DNA from 2 places in the Croceibacterium atlanticum genome. Region 2 is predicted to be linked to the other one. Evidence: predicted binding sites of a transcription regulator. Region 2 holds the regulator's gene; the other holds the start of a gene.
What was found. The regulator LexA, encoded in region 2, represses DNA repair genes until DNA is damaged. The targets are predictions, from matches to a motif close to GTTCCNCNCTTGTTCT.

Region 1: the regulator LexA is predicted to act here: its motif matches at 2,982-2,997, upstream of WYH_RS10955 (MmcB family DNA repair protein).

The regions. Positions count from the first base shown of each region.
Region 1 covers NZ_CP011452.2:2,334,177-2,341,070, forward strand. The annotation lists gene WYH_RS17155 (ImuA family protein) at 1-608, opposite strand, end outside; tRNA gene WYH_RS10935 (tRNA-Arg) at 785-861, opposite strand; gene WYH_RS10940 (DUF6152 family protein) at 941-1,330, opposite strand; gene WYH_RS10945 (hypothetical protein) at 1,489-2,289, shown strand; gene WYH_RS10950 (hypothetical protein) at 2,345-2,737, shown strand; gene WYH_RS16570 (entericidin A/B family lipoprotein) at 2,753-2,881, opposite strand; gene WYH_RS10955 (MmcB family DNA repair protein) at 3,009-3,515, shown strand; gene WYH_RS10960 (sterol desaturase family protein) at 3,558-4,274, shown strand; gene WYH_RS10965 (DUF2141 domain-containing protein) at 4,238-4,699, shown strand; gene WYH_RS10970 (PAS domain-containing protein) at 4,846-6,291, shown strand; gene WYH_RS10980 (M48 family metalloprotease) at 6,488-6,894, shown strand, end outside.
Region 2 covers NZ_CP011452.2:620,826-627,719, reverse strand. The annotation lists gene gltX (glutamate--tRNA ligase) at 1-712, opposite strand, end outside; gene WYH_RS03000 (ComEC/Rec2 family competence protein) at 820-2,922, shown strand; gene lexA (transcriptional repressor LexA) at 2,943-3,626, opposite strand; gene WYH_RS02990 (molybdopterin molybdotransferase MoeA) at 3,696-4,901, opposite strand; gene moaC (cyclic pyranopterin monophosphate synthase MoaC) at 4,898-5,368, opposite strand; gene WYH_RS02980 (tRNA-binding protein) at 5,511-5,882, opposite strand; gene WYH_RS02975 (PilZ domain-containing protein) at 6,044-6,391, shown strand; gene trpC (indole-3-glycerol phosphate synthase TrpC) at 6,409-6,894, opposite strand, start outside.

The DNA.
Region 1 (6,894 bases), 1.7 Mb from region 2:
CGCTGACGCAACAATTTGACGTTGAAGGCGGGTCGGCCGGGCGCTTCGGCCTCCAGGGCCACAGAAGGCGCTGCGCTTACGCTCCAGCGTGTCTGCGCAGCGCTGGGGCCGGGTTCTGCCTCGATCCGCAGCAGCAAGGGAGTGACGCCCGATGCTTCGGCCGCCAGCGCCAGACGCCGGCTTGCAGTCAGGTCGAGCGCGCGCGGACGGCGCCACAACTCGATCACTACCGCACCGATGGATGCACAACGCACCACATCGACTGCTGCACGCAGCAACGCCACCGGATCGGGCAACATGATCAGCACCATTCGCCGCGGATCGATTCCGATCTCGGTCAATCCTGGCGCATGCAGTAATCCCTGTCGCCTCGCGGCCCTCTCCTCGCGCAGCCAGAACAGGGGCGCCCCCTCCTGACTTGCCAGGCAAGCCAGCATTGCCGCGAAGCCTGCCGCACTGCTGTTGTCGGCCAGCTCCCTTGCGAACACCTCGTGCAATCGCCCACGAGCCAGACCGCCGCCGATTGCGGCATCCAGCCCGGCATATCCAAGAGGCGCTGAAGACCTCCCGGTCTTTTGATTCTCGATCCGAGCGATTTTCCTTTTCACAGCGCATAACGCACTCACCGACTCGACTGGACAAATGTTCGTCATTTGTTCCAATCGACCATCGGGCAAGGAAAAGTCAAGTTACGCGCTCATGCATCTGCGCCCAGCAACCTCCTCGAGATCGCTGCGAACCTGCAACTGGCTTGAATCAGCCAGAATTCTTTTTTGCCAGAAACTGGCGCACCCGACAGGATTCGAACCTGTGACCTCTGCCTTCGGAGGGCAGCGCTCTATCCAGCTGAGCTACGGGTGCGTGGTAGGGCCGGTTAGCAATGCCGGACGGGCGCGCCAAGCATTAATGCATGGCGCGCCTTGCAGAACTCAAACTCGGATCATTCCTGGCCGGGCAATTGCGTCAGCTGCGTGCCATCCGTCTTGGTCACGGTGACATTGAAACCGCCGCGCCGGCCATCGCGCAGTTTGTAATAGGTGAGGTCGATCTTGTCCCCTGGCTTGAGCGAGCGTTTCGACCAGCCCGCGCGAGACAGGTGGTTGGGACTCATCCCCTCGAACGCCCAGCGCTTGCCATCGGCATCGCGGACATAAATGAAGGTGTGCGGATTGGTCCATTCCCACCGTTCCACCGTCACATTCTTCATTGCGGTGGATGTCCCCCATTCAAACATCGCCGTGGAATGATGGGCGGAGCCAGGCGTGGCGACGGCGGCAAGGCCGGCCAGCGCAGCGGCGGCAAGGGCAAGTCTGGTCTTCCTGACTATCATGTCTTTCGCTCTCCCAATGTCCCCGGCCGTTCAACCAGAGGACCGTCCAGAGTCATTGTGCCAGCAAAAGCTTGACTTAATCAACCCGCTGATTGATTCCTTCATTCGAAGCCCGCAACAACAGGGGCTAACGACAAGAATGAAGCCGGAGGGGTAGAATGCAGTCATGGACGATCTGGGCCCGCGCACTGGCGGGGGCTGGGGCGCTGGCAATGGCAACCGCAGGTGCGGCGCAGGAAAAGGAAATCCCCCGGGCCGATGGATATGCGGAGCTTGAGCGCCTTCCGGATTTTGGCGGCGTGTGGAACCCGGACTGGTCATTGCTGTTCGGCGCGAATGGCCGCCGCCCGACGGAACCTGAACTGACTCCGCCGGCGCAGGCGAAACTGGACGCCTTCCGCAAATATCAGGAAGAAAATGGCGTCGATCAGTCCAACCAGGTGCACTGCATCCCGCCGGGTATGCCCGGCATCATGCGCCAACCCTATCCCATTGAATTCCTGTTCTCTCCGGGCCGGGTGACCATCTTCACCGAAACATACAGCCAGGCGCGCCGCATCTACACCGACGGCAGGGAGTTGCCCGAAGATCCCGATTTCCTGTTCAATGGTAATTCCGTCGGACATTGGGAGGGCGATACGCTGATCGTGGACTCGATCGGGTTCAGCCCACTGGTCGATATCGCGGCCGGGATTCCCCATTCGGAAGAGATGCGCATTCAGGAAAAGATCTGGCTGGAAGAGCCTGATGTCCTGCGAATCGAAACCACCATCAGCGATCCCCAAGTGCTGACCAAACCGCTGGTGCAACAGCTTGCATTCAAGCGTCAGCCCGATTGGGACATCCGCGAATATGTCTGCGCGGAAAACAACCGCCTGGTCTCGGAAGATGGCGGCGCGAATATTGACCTGAAGCTGGATGAAGAGGATGATCCGTTCGGTCCGCTGCCGGAGGATTAAGGCATGGTCCGGGTCCACTAACGGATTCGCAAGACGGCCGCTCTAGAGAGGCGGCATGAACGCCCTCTCGCCATCATTCCGTGCCGGCAAATCCGCTGACAGGCCGGACCCTGCGCCCGACGTGATCGGCATGAAATGGGCCGCCCTGGCGGAAGCGGCCAATATCGTCGCCGATCTGGCAGGGATCGAGACGGAAATCCCGCTGCAGGAAATGCAGGACATGGCCGCGCTCAACCGCCGGGCGGAAGGGTGGCGCCGCCAACGCGCCGAACGCTGCATTGCCGATCTGACGGCTGCGATGGAACCGGGTATCACCGCCTTGCTGGCAATTCAGCAGAAGGGCAACGATCCCCGGCCCGCAGCCAATGCATTGTGGCGCGAATTCAGCGTTGCGCGTGAAACGCTACTGTCCCTGCTGCCTCCGAACCGGCGGCAGCGCCCGCGTTGACGGGTATGTAGCGAATCAGATCGCGCGATCGCCCGCTTCGCCAACGGATTCGATATCCCGGCCGAGGCCCTTGACCGTGTTGCAGGCCGAAAGGGTGACTGCCGCCAGCACAAGCGCTGCAAGGGCAATGGATTTACGCGACATCGTATCGGGCTCCTGAATTTGGGTTCGATTGCATTATTGCGCAATCGCGCACAGGCAAGCCTTTAAAGCAGGCTTTCTGAAGCTGCGGCAACTTGACGATGTTCCTTTTTCGTTCCAACCTTGCCGCATGACCGAATCGGATGTGATCGCCCAGGAACGGGGCCTCGGCCAAGAGGACCGGCGTTCTGCCGCCGTGGCGCGTGGCATTTGCCGGCTTTTTGCCCGCAACGATGTCTGGATGCTGTCGGAAATGCCGCTTCGCAATGGGCGCCGTGCAGATCTGATGGGCATCGATCCAAAGGGCCGGATCGTGATTGTCGAAATCAAGACGGCACGGTCGGATTTGCTGGGCGATGGGAAATGGCCCGATTATCTCGACTTCTGCGATCGTTTCTATTGGGGCCTGCCGCCGGAACTGGACCGCGCCTGTCTGGACGGGCAGGATTTCCGGCCGGATTGCTGCGGCGTGATCGTCGCCGATGAATATGACGCGGAAATCGTGCGGCCAGCCCCCAGCCAGCCGCTGGCAGCGGCACGGCGCAAGGTGGAGGTGGAACGGCTGGCCCGTGCAGCCTTGAGGCGGCGGCTCTCCGCAATCGATCCTGTCTGCATGGAATGGGCCCGCAACGCCTGAAGGGCTGGGCAGGGGCAGCCGCGAAGTGCATAAGGCGCCGCGATGCAGGCCGCTATCATCGTTTCGGCAATCGCCATGACGGCAATCGTCGCCCTGCGATATCTTGCGGCCAGCGGCGCCTTTGCCTTCGCGACGTCACGCACAAGGCCGGGGCTTTATGCCGGGCTGGGCCCGCAGATCCGGCGTGAAATCGGCTGGTCGCTGGCTTCGGCCGCGATCTATGGTGTGCCTGCCGGTATTGTCGCATGGGGCTGGCAGGAACATGGCTGGACCCGGATCTATGCCGATTGGGGCGCCTATCCGTTGTGGTACATGCCGCTTTCGCTGTTTCTCTATCTCTTCCTGCATGACACATGGTTTTACTGGACGCACCGCCTGCTGCACCGGCCGCGCTGGTTCCGCGTGGCACATGCCGTCCACCATGCCAGCCGTCCGCCCACCGCCTGGGCTGCAATGAGTTTCCATCCCATCGAAGCCTTGACCGGGGCGATCGTCATCCCCGCACTGGTCTTTTTCGTCCCGATCCATGTCGCCATGCTGGGCCTGGTGCTGACCATCATGACGGTGATGGGCGTGACCAATCACATGGGGTGGGAAATGTTTCCCCGCGCGCTGGTTCATTCGCGGTTGGGAAACTGGCTGATAACGGCCAGTCACCACCAGCGCCATCATGATGAGTATCGATGCAATTACGGCCTGTATTTTCGTTTCTGGGATCGCCTGTGTGGAACCGATCGCGGCCTGGCAAAACCTCGCTGATCCTGCTGGCGGTGGCTCCGCTGCTGATCTCTGCCAGCCCGCCGATTCGGTCGGTGGAAGTGCAGATCGATCTCACGGGCCTGCGATCGGCAAAAGGCGTGGTGCTTGCCTGCATGACGTCACAGGCCAATCATTTCCCCCAATGCGATGATGATGATGAAGCCTACACGCTGGAAGCGCCGGCGAATCAGGCGCTGACGCTGACCTTCCGGGACGTTCAACCCGGCGATTACGCGATTTCCGTACTCCATGATGAAAACGACAATGGAAAAGTGGACCGCGTGCTGGGGATGATCCCGAAGGAAGGGTTCGGCTTTTCCAGGGATGCCAAGGTCAAGCTGGGCCCGCCCGACTTTCGCGATGCGGCCTTCACCGTTGGCAATGTGCCCGTTCGGCAGGCCATCCGCATGCGTTACATGCTCTGATGGCCGGGCAGATCCGCGGCTGCCGGCGTGACGTCAGCACTGGCTGCGGGAGCGGGACGGAAATGGCAAGCCAGCAAAGACTTTACGGTTAATTTACCACAAGGCGCAAAGATGCCCCTATGTATATGACTACAGGGGCGCTCCTCATGGACACGCTGCGCGGCAGATTCGACGATCTTACGGACACCGAAGCCGATTATGATTCGGCCGAGGATGATTTCGTAAGCGAGCCGCCGCCCGCCGCCATCGGCCAGGATGAACGCCGGATGCAGGTGCGCGCCTATAATCATTGGGCAAGCCTGCTGGAGGATCGCAACTTCCCCGCGATCGACGCGCTGGAGCCTTCCGAACTGCCCGATTTCGGCCCCTACAGCGTGCTGCTGGACTTTTCCGCGGGCGTCGAAGATCCGGGCATTTCCTATCTCGGGGACAAGCTGGCCGCGGAATGCGGCGTCAACCCGATGGAACTGCGCAGCCTTTCCGATGTGCCCGGCCGGTCGCTGCTTAGCCGGATTACCGATCATTACATGCAGATCATCGCCAATCAGGCACCGATCGGATTCGAGGCGGAATTCGTCAACCAGCGAGGCCACACGATCCTGTATCGCGGTATTCTGCTGCCCTATTCCAGCGACGACGATACGATCGACTTCATCTATGGTGTGATCAACTGGAAGGAACTGGCCGATCAGCAGGATTCGGACGAACTCCTGCTGGAAATCGACCAGGCGCTGGATGCCAGGCCTGAAAGCGCTCCGGGTCGGCCGAAGGATAATGCCCTGACCGATTGGGCCGATGGTCCGGGATCGGAACCTGTGCCCGATCTCCCCTCCGCCAAGCCCGCACCGGCAGAGGAAGACCGGCTGCCGCGCCCCTCCTTCGGTCTGGATCTGGGATCGGCAGCCAGCGAAGCAGCCCGCCCCGCAGACCGGCAGCCGCTGGAACTGAACGAAGAATATTCCCTGCCTTCCGCCGCCACGATAGAGCCGGAAACACTGGCCGACTGGCTGGTACTGGCGCGCGACATGGCAGCCATCGCCCACACCAATGACGAACGGACCCGCCACGCGCTCTACGAAGCGATCGGCCGGGCCTATGATTTCTCGCTCGCCGCCGCACAGGCGCCGGATGAATTCGTCGAATTGCTGGAAGACGCCGGTATCGCAACGCAGAAGCGCGCGCCCATGACGCCGGTCGTGAAGCTGGTTTTCGGCGCCGATTACGACAAGACGCGCATTACGGAATATGCCACCGCGCTGAGCCATGCCCATCGCATCGACCTGCCGCGCGGTGCGCTGGCCGATTTCATCGGTGATGCGGAAGGCGGGTTGAAAGGCGTGGTCAGCACCGAACGCCGCCTGCGGCGCGAGGAAGCAGGCAAGCCTGCCAGCCCGGCGAAGAAGCCCAACAAGGCACTGACGAAGAAGCTGCGCAGCATCGAACCGGCGCAATTTTCCTCCATCCCGAACGAGGGCAGCGAATTCGGCCTGGTCGTGATTCGCCGGACCGGCACGGGCGAAGTCGTGATGCTGGGCGAAGTGCCCGAAGATGTCGCACTGGTCGAAAAAGCGGCCCGACGCCTGCTCGACTGATTTTTACGGTAGAGGGCACCCCTGCGCCATGATCGGGGCCAGGGCGTTGGGCGCCCCTCCCCGGTTTTCGGCCGCCAGGGCCAATGACCACCATGCTGGCGCAATCTGCCGGCTGTGAAGCGCCTGATCTTGAAGATCACGCCGGCTGGCTGACTTCAGTTCCCGTTCAGCCGGAAATAGGTTAGCCAGAAGGCCCATGGCCAAACTGTACCGCCCGTTTTCCAGCCTGTTCGCCTTTCTGGCGATGCTGATACTCGCGGCACAGCCTGCCGCCGCCCAATCCGTGTTGCGCGATGCGGAGACGGAGGCGCTGCTGCAGGAAATGGTCGATCCCCTGGCCGAAGCCGCGGGCCTGCAGAAGGGCGCGGTCGAAGTCGTGCTGCTGAACGATCCATCCATCAATGCCTTCGTGGCGGGTGGCCAGCGGATCTATGTCCATTCGGGCCTGATAAATGCCGCCGATACGGCGAACGAGGTGCAGGGCGTGCTGGCGCACGAACTTGGCCATATCGTGGGCGGCCACATCATCCGCTATTCCGAAGGTGCCGGGAAGGCGACCAAGATCACCGTCCTGTCCATGCTGGTGGGGCTTGCCGCCACGCT
Region 2 (6,894 bases):
CGGGCCACCCGCCTTCGATTCCGTCCATCGCGCGGATAATTGGCAATTGGCGGAAGGCGTTGTTCAGGTGATCGTCGCCGCGAATGATATGGGTGACGCCCATGTCGTGATCGTCAACCACCACGGCCAGCATATAGGTGGGCGAACCATCGGCCCGCAGCAGGATGTAATCGTCCAGTTCCGAATTCCGGACAGTGACGCGGCCCTGCACGGCATCTTCGATGACGGTTTCCCCCTCATTCGGGGTCTTCAACCGGATGACGAAAGGGGCACCGAGCGGTGCGTCGGCAGGATCGCGATCGCGCCAGCGGCCATCATAGCGCAGCGGCTGTTTGGCCGCGCGCTGGGCCGCGCGCATTTCCTCCAGCTCCTCGCTGGTGGCGTAGCACTTATAGGCATGGCCTGCTTCGAGCAGCTTTTCGGCAACCTCGACATGGCGTGAGCCGCGTTCCGACTGGAAGACTGTTTCCTCGTCCCAGTCCAGGTTCAGCCAGGAAAGGCCATCAAGGATCGCGTCGATCGCCTCGCGAGTCGAACGCTTCCGGTCCGTGTCTTCGATCCGCAGCAAGGCCTTGCCCCCGAAATGGCGGGCGAAGAGCCAGTTGAACAATGCCGTGCGGGCACCGCCGATATGAAGGAAACCCGTCGGCGAGGGTGCAAAGCGGGTCACGACCGGCTTGTCCGCCGCCGCATTCACGCTATTGCTTGCCATCTCGACCCACTTTCTATCCAGTACCAAACATGGCGACGCGCCAATCACCGCTCATTCCGTTGGGGGAAGATACGGGCCATGCTGCGTCGCAGCAGTCGCCTTGGCGAATGCGCGCGCTCTTGTCCAGCGCGGGCAATAAAATCGAAGCATTCCTTGCAGATGCCGGGCTTGCGCGCGGGCCGTGGCTGGCGGTGTTCTTCGCGGCGGGAATCGCTGCCTGGTTCGTACTTGGCACTTCCACGGAATGGGTATTGGCCATCGCGTGCGGATTGCTTGTCCCACTGGCAGCCACTGCCGCATTGCGCGGCGCGGATGGCCGCTCCCACATATTGGCCGTTCTTGTCGGCTGCGGACTGGTCTTTGCGGCCGGTGTCGGGATCGTCTGGGCCAGATCGGAAATGGTCGGAGCACAGCCAATCGAACGGCCGCTGGCGGCGGAGTTCACAGGCCGAATTCTCGAACGGATCGAACAACCGGCGGAACAGCGCATTCGCCTTGTTCTCGCCGCAAGAGAACCGGACACGCAGCGGGCAATCAAATTGCGGATCAATGTCCCGCTTGACGCAGACCGGCCAGACCTCACGGAAGGAGCGCTGATCCGCTTTGGCGCGCGGTTGATGCCGCCGGCACCGCCAATGCTGCCCGGCGCATATGATTTCTCGCAAGCCGCCTGGTTTGCTGGGTTGGCCGCGACGGGGAGCGTCAACGGCGAAATCCAGGTAATCGAAGCTGGCGAGGGCGGCGCCTTCATTGCGAATCTGCAGCGGCGGCTGTCCGCCCATGTTCGGGCCGAATTGCCCGGCTCTTCCGGCGCGATTGCTGCCGCTTTTGCCAGCGGAGATCGCGGCGCGATTTCGCCCATGGATGAAGAGGCAATGCGCGATGCCGGGCTAACCCATCTGCTTTCGATCAGCGGCCTGCATGTCAGTGCAGTCATCGCAGCTGCATATTTCATCGCGTTGAAGCTGTTGGCGCTATGGCCATGGCTGGCCTTGCGGCTGCGTTTGCCGGTTATGGCGGCAGCCATCGCAGCCTTGGCCGGGATCGGATATACTTTGCTGACAGGTGCCGAGGTTCCGACCGTGCGCAGTTGCGCTGGCGCCTTGCTGGTTCTCGGCGCGCTTGCACTCGGGCGGGAGCCGCTCAGCCTGCGCATGGTCGCCGTGGCGGCGATGTTCGTGCTGCTGCTGTGGCCGGAATCGCTTGTCGGGCCGAGTTTCCAGATGAGCTTCGCCGCCGTTATCGCCATTGTCGCCCTGCACGAAGCGGCGCCGGTCCGCGCCTTCCTGAGGCCGCGTGATGAAGGCTGGCTTGCCGTAACATCAAGACGTGCGGCGATGCTGCTGCTTACCGGCCTGGTCATCGAGATCGCATTGATGCCGATTGTGCTGTTCCATTTCCACCGTGCAGGGGTTTACGGAGCATTGGCCAATGTAATTGCGATTCCACTGGTGACATTCGTTTCCATGCCTCTGATCGCAATCGCCCTGTTGCTGGATGTTGCGGGGCTGGGGGCGCCGGGCTGGTGGCTTGTCGGCCATTCTCTCGACATGCTTCTGGCGATTGCGCATTTCACCGCCAGCCAGACAGGGGCGGTGAAGCTGATGCCGCAAATGGGGCAGGGCACATTCGCGCTCTTCATCGCCGGTGGATTATGGCTCGCACTCTGGCGGGGGAAAGTGCGGCTGTGGGGATTGGCGCCCTCAGCGCTGGCAACGGTTCTGCTGTTGATGACGCCGACTCCGGACATCCTGATTTCAGGCGACGGGCGCCATGTAGGCATTACCGGAGAGGATGAACGGCTGCTGGTGCTAAGGGAAAGCCGGAGCGATTATGCGAAGGACAACCTCCTGCAAATGGCCGGCAGCGAGGAAGAACCTGTCGCACTGGCCAATTGGGCAGGAGCCGATTGCAGCCGCGATTTCTGTACCGTCACACTCCGACGAGGGGAACGCGACTGGATCCTGCTGATGAGCCGAAGCAGGGAAATGGTGGCGGAACGGGCCCTGGCCGCAGCCTGCGAACGATCGGACATCGTGATTGCCGATCGCTGGCTGCCATCAAGCTGCCGGCCGCGCTGGCTGAAGGCCGACCGGCGAATGCTTAGCGAAACGGGCGGACTTTCCATCGTATTGGACGGCCCGAAACTGACCAGCGTTGCCGAGGGGCAGGGAAATCATGGCTGGTGGCAAGCGGCGCAAGGCCGCTGACCATCCAGCCCCGAACAATATCAGTGATAGCGCCGGAGAAGCCCGGCCAGCTTGCCCTGGACCTGAACTTCTTCGGGCAGATAGACCTGGGCATCATAGGCTGGATTGGCCGGATCGAGCCGCACCTTGCCGCCTTCATGATGCAGATATTTCAGCGTCGCTTCCTCATTGCGGACCAGAGCCACGACGATTTCCCCGTCGCGCGCAGTATTGGTGCGCCGGACCAGGGCATAATCCCCATCGAAGATTCCGGCTTCGATCATGGAATCGCCAGACACTTCCAGCGCGTAATGTTCACCTGCGCCGAGCAAGGCAGCCGGAACCGGCAACGTCCGGCTATCCTCCAGCGCTTCGATCGGCACACCGGCGGCGATCCGGCCGTGAAGCGGAATCTCGATCACATCATTGGCGGGCTCCGGCGCCGAAGGGGGCGGAGTAGTGAGCTTGGCCACCGTGTCATTCACGGCGGGCCTGGCCGAATGCGACTGATTTTCCGGCTGACGCAACACTTCCAGCGCGCGGGCGCGATTTGGCAGGCGCCGAATGAAACCGCGTTCTTCCAGTGCGGAAATAAGGCGATGGACGCCCGATTTGCTCTTCAGATCGAGCGCTTCCTTCATCTCCTCGAAAGAAGGAGAAATCCCCGATTCCTCAAGCCTGCGCTGGATAAACAGCAGGAGTTCGTGCTGCTTTGCGGTCAACATTGAGCCACTCTCCTTATTTGTTCCAGATTGGAACGAACGCGGAACAATTAGGCAACCCAAAAAGACTCGTCAAGCAATTCCGCCATTCTGGAGCAGATAGGCAGTGACCATCTCGCCAGCATGCGCCGGTGGAGAATTCACCTCTCGCCGGATCAGCGCATTGGCCCGTGAAAGAGCGGCCAGCGCGCTGCTGTCCTGTTCGCTCACCGCGCCGATTGTTTCGCCATCGGTGAAGCCACGCACAAATTCCAGCCTGCTGCCAGTCGGGGGCAGATCGCCCGCGAGCCAAAGCCGGAAAGGCGCGGGCACGGGATCTGCGGCACCGGCCAGTTTACGCAGGAGTGGCAGCAGGAAGAGATATGCGGTCACGAAACTCGAAACCGGATTACCGGGCAAGCCCAGCACGAACTGGCGACCGCGCCGGGCAACCAGCAGCGGCTTGCCGGGCTTCATCGCGACACGCCAGAAGTGAATATCTGCCCCCCATGCCTCCAGAGCCGGCCGCACCAGATCGTGATCGCCGACCGATGCACCGCCACTGGTGACCAGCACATCGGCATGATCCGCTTCTGCAAGTGCCGCGGAAAGCGCCGCCATATTGTCCGCCACCGGACCGATACGGTCGATCGCGCAGGCAAACGGTGCGGCCATGGCCGCAATCATCGCGCCATTGCTTGCGGGGATCTGGTGGATCGCACAATCGCGTGGATCTGCCGACAATTCATCGCCGCTATCCAGCACCGCGACGCGCGGCAGACGGGAAACCGGAATATTCGCGTGGCCACCCGAGATTGCGAGAGCCAGTTGGGCAGGCCCGATCCGGATGCCTGCCCGGAAAAGCTCCGCACCCTGACGAAAATCAAAACCCGCGCGGCGGATATGGCGCGGCGTCGCCTCACCATTGGGGGCGAGGGCAAGCCCGTTGCCCTGACGTTCCGCCTCTTCCTGCAGCAATATGGCACCGCCATTTTCCGGCATCAGCGCTCCGGTCGAAATGCGGATAGCCTGGCCGTGTTCCAAAGGCGCGCCAAAGGGGTGGCCGGCTGCGCTTTCCCCCACCACGGTCCAGGGTCCGGCCAGATCATCTGCCCGCATCGCATATCCATCCATTGCGGACAGGTTCGATGCCGGCTGTTGCCGCAACGCGACCAGAGGTTCCGCCAGATATCGGCCCAGAGCATCGGACACGGGCAGCGTTTCGCCGGGAAGCGGCTCGACACCGGCAAGCAATCGCTGCTGCGCCTCTTCCAGCGGGATAGGCTGGGGCAGGGTCATTCGGCGCGCCAGTCGCCGCTTTTGCCGCCGGTCTTTTCGAGCAGGCGGATCTCTTCGATCACCATGCCTTTTTCGATTGCCTTGCCCATGTCGTAAATGGTGAGCAGGGCGAGGGAAACAGCGGTCAGCGCTTCCATCTCCACTCCGGTCCTGCCGGTCAGGCTGGCACGTGCGTTTGCGCGCACGGCATCATCCTCGAAGGTGAAATCCACTGTCACGGCATCCAGCGCGAGCGGGTGACAGAGGGGGATCAGATCGCCCGTCCGTTTCGCCGCCATGATCCCCGCAATTCGCGCAGCGGCCAGAACATCCCCTTTCGGGCCGCTTCCGTCCCGGATTGCGTTCAGCGCCTCCGCTGACATGCGGATACGCCCCGTGGCCGTGGCACTGCGCCCGGTTTCGGGCTTCCCGCCCACATCGACCATGCGCGCCGCGCCCTTGTCATCCAGATGAGTTAGACTGGTCATATCTTCCTGCATTTCCCTGTTCGGCATGATGGCCTGGAACACTTGGAACACTGTCCTACGGGCCGAAAATCCATCCCCGCGCAGCGCCCGATCCAGTCCGGAAACTGGCAGATTTCAGCTGCGTAGGACAGTAACGCCAAAATCAGAACAATCGCCCGCCATCGGGGATCGGCATGGTCGGGTGGAACAGCATCACATGGCCATGTTCATCCGGAAAGCCCAGCGTCAGCACCTCGCTCATCATCGGGCCGATCTGTCTCGGCGGAAAGTTCACCACGGCGGCAACCTGCATGCCGACAAGATCCGAAATCCGGTAATTCTCCGTGATCTGGGCCGAGCTCTTCTTGCGCCCGATGGCCGGGCCGAAGTCGATCACCAGGCGAAAGGCCGGCTTGCGCGCCTCCGGGAAAGGTTCCGCCTCTACTATCGTGCCGACACGGATATCGGTCTTGAGGAAATCGTCGAAGGCTATTTCAGGCGCGGCAGGCGCTGATGGATCATGACGCATATGCATGGGAACGATCTAGCGTCGGCAAGCTTTCATAGCTAGATCGCTCTACATAGAACAAGGAAAACAACCGGGTAGCCCAGCTTTTCATCGCGGTTCAACCGCCGGCCATGCCTTTGCATGGTTCGGCGCACCTGCGTGATGGCTGCACTAAATCGCGAAATAAAATGTCAAAAAAAATGGATCGCAAGGAACGCAGGCTCACTGCGCTGAAGGCGCAAATGCGCATCGGAGAGAAACTCTTCGAGATTACGGTCTCGAACATTTCCGAAACGGGGCTGATGGCGAAGATGACGGAACCGCCGCCAGCGGGAACGGAGGTTGAGATCCTGCGCCGCAGTGCCCGCGTGCGAGGCAGCATCGTGTGGTCCGAAGGGCGCCGGTTCGGGATGAAGGCCAATGAACCGATCGATCTGAACAGCCTGCTCGCCGATTCCGGCCTCGGGTTGAAACAGTCTGATACCGGCGCGGCAGCGGTCAGGAAAAGCTGGTGGCATTGGAGCAAGCGCCGCTGAGACGCGTATGCCCGCTGTCAGGCCCCCAGCAATTCCCGGGTGGCCTTCGCCACGTCGTCCTGCCGCATCAGGCTTTCCCCGACCAGGAAGCACCGCACACCGGCAGCGGCGAGACGTGTGCAATCGGCATGGCCGTTAATGCCGCTTTCACCCACGAGCAGCGCCCCTTCGGGCGCCAGCGGGGCAAGCCTTTCGGTCGTGCCGAGATCGGTGACGAAGCTCTTGAGGTCACGGTTATTGATGCCGATCAGGCGAGAGCGAAGCCGCGATGCGCGCTCCATCTCTTCCTCGTTATGAACTTCGACCAGCACATCCATTTCGCGTTCAAGCGCGGCGGCTTCGATCTCAGCCATTTGCGCATCTTCCAGCGCCGCGACGATAATCAGGATCGCATCGGCACCGATGGAGCGCGCTTCCGCCACTTGCCAGGGATCGATCATGAAATCCTTGCGCAATACGGGAAGCGAACAGGCCGCCCGCGCATCCATCAGATAATCCTCGTG